DNA from 2 places in the Robertmurraya sp. FSL W8-0741 genome. Region 2 is predicted to be linked to the other one. Evidence: riboswitches for the same ligand, from Rfam matches in the RefSeq annotation. Region 2 holds a riboswitch; the other holds the start of a gene.
The links. A riboswitch is a leader RNA that binds a small molecule or an ion and turns the genes downstream of it on or off. The one in region 2 is predicted to bind S-adenosylmethionine.
Positions count from the first base shown of each region.

Region 1: linked by a shared signal. The riboswitch ahead of NST02_RS20955 (methionine ABC transporter ATP-binding protein) and the one ahead of metK (methionine adenosyltransferase) in region 2 are both predicted to bind S-adenosylmethionine.

Region 1 covers NZ_JBBOQG010000001.1:4,297,767-4,301,602, forward strand. Annotated here, with positions in the region: gene NST02_RS20950 (BglG family transcription antiterminator) at 1-1,105, shown strand, start outside; SAM riboswitch class I at 1,300-1,404, shown strand; SAM riboswitch class I at 1,578-1,679, shown strand; gene NST02_RS20955 (methionine ABC transporter ATP-binding protein) at 1,834-2,865, shown strand; gene NST02_RS20960 (methionine ABC transporter permease) at 2,855-3,505, shown strand; gene NST02_RS20965 (MetQ/NlpA family ABC transporter substrate-binding protein) at 3,523-3,836, shown strand, end outside.
Region 2 covers NZ_JBBOQG010000001.1:1,561,774-1,565,609, forward strand. Annotated here, with positions in the region: gene pckA (phosphoenolpyruvate carboxykinase (ATP)) at 1-290, opposite strand, end outside; gene NST02_RS07585 (thiol-disulfide oxidoreductase DCC family protein) at 505-888, shown strand; SAM riboswitch class I at 986-1,128, shown strand; gene metK (methionine adenosyltransferase) at 1,532-2,734, shown strand; gene NST02_RS07595 (hypothetical protein) at 2,842-3,327, opposite strand; gene NST02_RS07600 (DUF3169 family protein) at 3,478-3,836, opposite strand, start outside.

The DNA.
Region 1 (3,836 bases), 2.7 Mb from region 2:
AACAACATTACTGAATTACCAATCCCTAACTTCTGACTCCTTAATTCACTATGTTGATGAACAGTATGTGAACTTATCAAAAAAACTACTTCAACAAGTGCATGAACGTTATTTTATTGAAATTAATGATGATGAATTCTTTGTAAAATTCACACTTCATATCCGCAACTTACTATTTCGAGCCAAGTATGAACAAATGGTTAAAAATCCATTAACATATGAACTAAAAGATTCATATCCACTCATTTATGAATTAGCAGTCTTTATATCAAATCAAATTCAATTTATGGAGAATATTCATATAAAAGAAGACGAGATTTCTTATATTGCTTTCCATATTGGCTCGTATTTTGAGAGAAGAAAAAAACTGGAGAAGAAAATTTTATGCGCAGTAATCAGTCCAAATTATTATGATATGCGCCTTCAACTCGTTCAAAAGCTTGAAAAAAGATTTCATGATTCTATAGAGATTATAAAAGTTTTATCTGATGCAAGTGAAATATCTTCACTTAAAGATATAGATTTAATTATCAGCACATTGCCATTAAAGGGCGAACAAACTCCATCTGTGTTTGTTCATCCCTACTTGATTGAGAAGGACTATGAATACATTCAACTCCAGGTTAATAAATTAAATGAGCAAAAAAAGAATCAAAAGGTTAAACAATATCTTGATTTATACTTTGATGAAGATTTGTTTATGAAAAATGTTTATCTTGAAAGCGATGAAGCTTATATTTCATTTATGTCAAAGCTTCTATATGAGAAAGGCTACGTAACAAAAGATTATGGACAATCTGTTCTGGAAAGAGAGCGCATGTCATCAACGGCGTTTAACAATAATGTTGCGGTCCCCCATTCCATGCATATGGATGCAATAAAAACTGGGATTTGCATGATTATTCTGGATCGACCGGTAAATTGGGGAAAAGAAAAAGTGCAAATCATCGTCATGATTTCGATTAATAAACAACAACGAGAATTATTCAGCCCTTTTTTCGAGGGAGTAATCAACATTTTGTCCGAATGGAAAAACGTCCACGAATTGATTAAAGCAAAAGATTATGATGATTTTATGGAAAGTATGATGAGACTTTTAAATTAATGTTTATGGCTTTGTTAAACAAAATGGTTGATTAAATAATTTTGGGCATATTCCGTGTGAAGCCAAAGTTTCACCACGAAATGTACTAAAATCAACACCGACATTTAACAGAGCCCAGCTTTTAAAAAAACATTTGACTTTCAAAGAAATATACGATAGATTAATAACCAAGTTAAAAAACCGAATAGAAACACTTCTTATCAAGAGAGGTTGAGGGACTGGCCCGATGACACCTCGGCAGCGGAATCTTATTGATTCTATGCCAAATCCAGCAAGCACCAGTGCTTGAAAGATGAGAAGAGGACGGACTTGTTTCGTAAACCTACCTCTTCTGTACTTTCAGAAGAGGTTTTTTCTTTGTATCTCATTTATTTTTCATTAAACAAAGCAACCTAAAAACGAGCATAATTATACACACTTACCATAGCATTCGTTTTTTAATTGCCTCATTATGAAAAACTAAATATCAAATTTCTTATCAAGAGAGGTTGAGGGACTGGCCCGATGACGCCTCGGCAGCGGAATCTTATCGATTCTATGCTAAATCCAGCAAGCAATGCTTGAAAGATAAGAAGAGCATCCAAGTTAATTTCCACATGGATATGTCCTCTTCTTTCTTCAAGAAGAGGGCTTTTTATTTTTACAAAAAGCGTGTGAATCCAAAGTTGCACATGCAATGAGCCAAAATCGATTTTTTAACAAAGTCATACGAAAAGGAGAGGGACATCATGATAGAATTTCAGAATTTGAGAAAAGTTTATAAAAGTAGTGGTCAACAGGTCACAGCATTAGACGGAATTAATTTAACCATCAGTAAAGGAGAGATATTTGGCGTCATCGGATTCAGTGGCGCAGGTAAAAGTTCGTTAATTCGCTGTGTGAACTTATTGGAACGCCCGACTTCAGGCAAGGTTATAATCGATGGACATGAACTCACCTCGCTGCCGGTAAAAAAAATTCGCGAGGTTAAGAAAAATATCGGAATGGTATTCCAGCACTTTAATCTCCTTAATTCAAAAACAGTCTTTGCCAATGTGGCGATGCCATTAACGCTTGCAAAAGTTGACAAAGCTCAAATCAAAAAACGAGTTCATGAATTACTTGAGTTTGTCGGATTGGCGGATAAAGCGGATTATCATCCAGATCAACTTTCAGGGGGACAAAAACAGCGGGTCGGAATTGCCCGTGCTCTAGCAACACAGCCCTCCATTCTTTTATGTGATGAGGCCACTTCTGCATTAGATCCGCAGACGACAAGCTCAATCCTACAACTTTTGAAAAAGATTAATCAAGAGTACAAGATTACCATTTTAATCATTACACACGAAATGTCAGTGATTCGTGAGATTTGTGACAAAGTCGCCGTTATCGAAGGTGGAAAAATTATTGAAGAAGGAAGTGTATTCGATGTCTTTTCTGCACCTAAAACGGCAACAGCACGTAATTTTGTCAGCACGGTGATGAATGACCAGCTTCCAGAGTCCATCAACAACTTAATTCAAAAACAAGCTGGTTCACAAAGGATTTTCCGCATTAACTTTGTCGGAACATCGGCCGGACAGCCTCTTCTTTCTGAAATTGCCAAGAAGTTCGATGTTCATCTCAACGTCCTTTTTGGAAATATTACCGAACTGCAAGGAGTCCCGTTCGGGAACCTCATAGTTGAATTCCAGGGAGAGGATAAAGAGGTTTTACGAGCATTGACATATATCAACGAGAAGAAAATCAGCATTAAGGAAGTGAGTGCATATGCTAGTTAATTCAGAACAGATTATCGAAGCATTAATTGAAACGATTCAAATGGTCGCCTTCTCCCTCTTGTTTTCAGTACTCCTCGGACTACCGCTTGGAATATTATTGGTTGTTACAAGAAAGGGGCACTTAATTGAAAATCTCGCCGTTTTTAATGTATTAAACGGAGTAATTAATATTTTCCGCTCTGTTCCCTTCATTATTTTATTAGTAGCGATGATTCCTGTAACGAGGTTCATCGTCGGGACATCGATTGGAACAACAGCAGCTATCGTCCCCCTCGTATTTTATGCAGGGCCTTATATTGCCAGATTAGTAGAAAATTCATTATTGGAAGTTGAACCGGGTGTAATTGAAGCAGCTGAAGCAATGGGTGCAACACCTTGGCAGATCATTACCAAATTTCTTTTACCGGAAGCATTAAGCTCCCTTGTTCTTGCTCTTACAATTGCCACAATCGGGCTCGTTGGTGCATCAGCGATGGCAGGTGCCGTCGGAGGTGGAGGGATCGGAGATTTAGCCATTACATATGGTTATCAACGTTTTGACACTATTACCATGTTCATTACAGTTGCAATATTAGTTGTCATCGTTCAAGGTCTACAATCATTCGGCAATTTTGCCGCAAAAAAAATTAGAAGAAGATAACTCAGGAGGAAAACAACATGAAAAAATTTTTATTATCGATCATATTGCTTACATTGGCAGTATTTGCAGTGGGATGTTCATCTGACAGCACGCAGGGAAAAGAAACTACTAAAGTAAAATTAGGAATTAGCGGGACAGATACGAGAATTTGGGACTTCATTTCTAAAAAAGCGGAGAAAGAAGGAATTGAAATCGAGCTTGTAAAATTCTCTGATTATGTCGCCCCAAATACCGCTCTTGCTGAAGGGGAATTAGATGTTAACGCGTTTCAAACCGTTGCCTATTTTGACGTTTTCATTGAAGAGCATGATCTTGACTTAGTCCCGATTGC
Region 2 (3,836 bases):
TAATTAAGCACTTTTGTATAAAGAGAGTCAAACGAATCTTCGGAAATCGCCTGGTTGATCGGGCCCCAGTCAATTTTATCTTTTGAAGAACGTTCTTCCACGATGTATTTATCTTTAGGGGAACGTCCAGTATAGGTTCCAGTAGTAGCACATATGGCACCGGTAGAAGTAAGAACTCCTTCATTTCGACGCAAAACTTTTTCGACTAATTGGGGAACAGATAGCTGGATATGAACATTATTTTGTTGTAACAATTCATTTAGTTCATTAGAAAGGCTAACTGAATTCATCTGATGAATACCTTCTTTCAATATAGTTTAAAAATGTAATTCTCGAAAGCGATATCATAATACGATTAGTATAACACATTTATCTCATTAGTCTATACTAATTCGCGGAAAATGCCACTGAACAACTAAAAAGTTTCAATTGTTTAAGGAAAATTACTAGAGTGCTTTTTGCAAAACGATGATCATAATCTATTCAGTCTTCAACAGGAAGGGAATGGAAAAGTTGAAAATTGAGGCATTATATGATGGAAATTGTGCGTTATGCTTGAGAACAAAGACTATGTTACGAAAAATGGATTTATTTAAAAAAGTCACTTGGCTTTCTTTACAAGAGTTTGAGGAAATTCATAAGGATGGTAGATTTACAGCAAAGGATTTGAGAAGTGAGCTTCATATTCTTCTTCCAAATCAACGAGTGCTTAAGGGGTTTAAAGCTATAAGAAGACTTTTACTTATCAGCCCGTATACATTTATCGTTGCATGTATATTATATTTGCCTTTTCTGCATTTAATAGGAGATCCTATTTACAAGTGGATTGCCCGAAATCGGCATTTATTTTTCAAGCAAAAATGTGATGATGGAAGTTGCTCCTTATAGGGAGCATTCCTATGAAAAAGAAAAAAATAAAAGAATTATTCCATAGCTGTTGACACATATGCACTCGTTCGTTATGATCTACACTTGAACGGATACTCTCTTATCCCGAGTAGGTGGAGGGACAGGCCCTATGAAACCCAGCAACCGGTTATTATGTTCAAGATTCTGTTTGAATCCTTGAAAGTTTTGATAGCAATGGTGCTAACCTGAAGCAAGGATGAAGTCCTTGAACGATAAGAGTGAAAGGCGAGAATTGTTTACGTACTCCTTTCCTCTTCTTAGGAAAGGTTTTTTTGTGTTTAGTGCAAGAGGCTTATCATCCAACATAATTTAGCGTTTCTAAAAAAAGATCCTCTAGTTTGCCGGGTGATGACTGCAAGGAGAGCTCCTTAGAAATATAAGCTGCATTAAATTTGTGGTGAAGGCGCCTTGTACTTTTCAATATTGTAAACAATTGAATGAGTTTCAAGATGGCAGAACGATTATTCGTTCGCAGCATAATATGAAATGAGTTCTTCAACCCTTTTTATGGATTCTTGAAAATCATCATAAAAACTCCATGTTTATTTCATACTACATAGGGAATGAGTTCCGTATCAGCGTGGGGGTAAGCCCTCGTACTTATAGATGAGGAGGAAGTCAGATGTCAAGAAACGCGCGTTTGTTTACTTCTGAGTCAGTTACTGAAGGTCATCCAGATAAAATTTGTGACCAAATTTCTGACGCAATATTGGATGCGATCTTAGCAAAAGATGCTAATGCTCGTGTTGCTGCTGAAACTTCTGTCAATACAGGACTTGTTTTAGTGGCAGGAGAAATTACTACTTCTACATATGTAGATATTCCAAAGATTGTCCGTGAAACGATAAAAGAAATTGGATATAATCGTGCTAAATACGGATTTGATTCTGAAACTTGTGCAGTATTAACATCGATTGACGAACAATCTCCTGATATTGCTATGGGTGTTGATCAAGCTTTGGAAGCACGTGAAGGCAGTATGACGGATGAAGAAATTGAAGCAATTGGTGCAGGTGATCAGGGATTAATGTTTGGCTTTGCTTGTAATGAAACAAAGGAGCTTATGCCGCTTCCGATTTCACTTGCCCATAAACTATCTCGCCGTCTAACAGAAGTTCGGAAAGAAGAGATTCTTCCTTACCTTCGACCGGATGGAAAAACACAAGTGACCGTTGAATATGATAAAAACAACAAGCCGGTCCGCATTGATACCATTGTCATTTCCACACAGCACCATCCTGAAATTACCCTTGAACAAATTCAGCGCAATATTAAAGAGCATGTGATTAATCCAGTTGTTCCTAGTGAACTAATTGATGAGAATACAAAGTATTTTATCAATCCTACTGGACGATTTGTCATCGGGGGTCCTCAAGGGGATGCAGGCTTAACAGGTCGTAAAATTATTGTAGATACTTATGGTGGTTATGCTCGTCATGGCGGCGGTGCATTCTCTGGTAAAGATCCGACAAAAGTGGATCGCTCTGCAGCCTATGCTGCCCGTTACGTAGCGAAAAATATCGTTGCAGCGGGGCTAGCTGATAAGGTAGAAGTACAGCTAGCTTATGCGATTGGTGTCGCACAACCAGTGTCTATCGCTGTCGATACATTTGGAACAGGGAAAGTAGACGAAAATATTTTAGTAGAAGTGGTTCGCCATAACTTCGATTTACGTCCTGCAGGCATCATTAAGATGTTGGATTTACGCCGTCCGATTTACAAGCAAACAGCTGCTTACGGGCATTTTGGTCGTACAGACATCGATCTTCCGTGGGAGCGTACAGATAAAGCTGATGCTTTGCGTGAGCAGGCATTAAAGGGTTAAAAAGAGGGGACAGAATTCTCTTTAGTTCCTTTCAGACTGCAGACAAACTCGATAATCAAGTTTGTCTGTAGTTTTTTTAATCGCTCTGTCAAAGTTTAAAGCTGATATTACTCAATATAGTCAATTAACTTTGCAGGAACTTGTTCAAAAATATAAAGTTCAGGTTTATTAAAAGGTTTGTGCTTTAAATAGTCAGACAGAGTCATCATACTTTTCCAATACTGTTTCATTAACTCCTCCTTTGATGGTAATCCTTCAACAAGGAACCCGCTACCCCCATCATATCTATCTTCCAGATAAGCAAATAATTCACTTGATATATCGAAGTTAAAAACTAAGATCTTATCGCTAAACACTGGAAAACGATAATAGGGTTTTTCGTATGGTTCCAAATCTGCACCGAAGGCTACTTTAAAATCAATCCATTTTGGTAAATTCATTGGTCTGTAACGCTCCGTTAGTTCTGGAAAGAAATTAGCTCCCCTTGAATACCATCTTGTTGCTGTCTTATGCGTTAATCCTTCTTTTAAAACCTTTTCCGGACTTATATTTTCTCCGAACTCATTATGAATGAACATATGGTATAAATACAAACAGGCTCCTCCTTTCTTTAAACAAATCTACCCGATAGTTGAACAAGTAGTTCTGTTTACAGCGTGAATTTACATAAATCTAAGTATATCATTTTTTCCATATTTTGTATTGAGCTTTCATGATGATTCCTTTGAGAATGCTTTCCAAAATTATTTCAGTTTATTTGGCTTTAGGCTAGTGGTGTAGCTTATTTGTATAAGAATTAGTAGAATGCCGATGCCGATGATACTTATTAATTGAGAGTTTCCGCTAAAAATAGAATAGTACATGAGACCGGATGCTAAAATAACAAGACCCCAAATTAAAACTGAATATACTTTAAGCAAGCTTTTTAAGATGACATATTTTTCACCGTCGTCAAATTGGTCCATTATTTCTTGATTATAATGATTGGACTGAGGGTCAGGGAATTGAAAGTTTGGATTTGTGATCCTCATAAGCTTAGGATTCGGGAAAAAATTAAAAACAGAAATAATCATTAAAGTAAAGCTCCAAAAAGGCACACTTG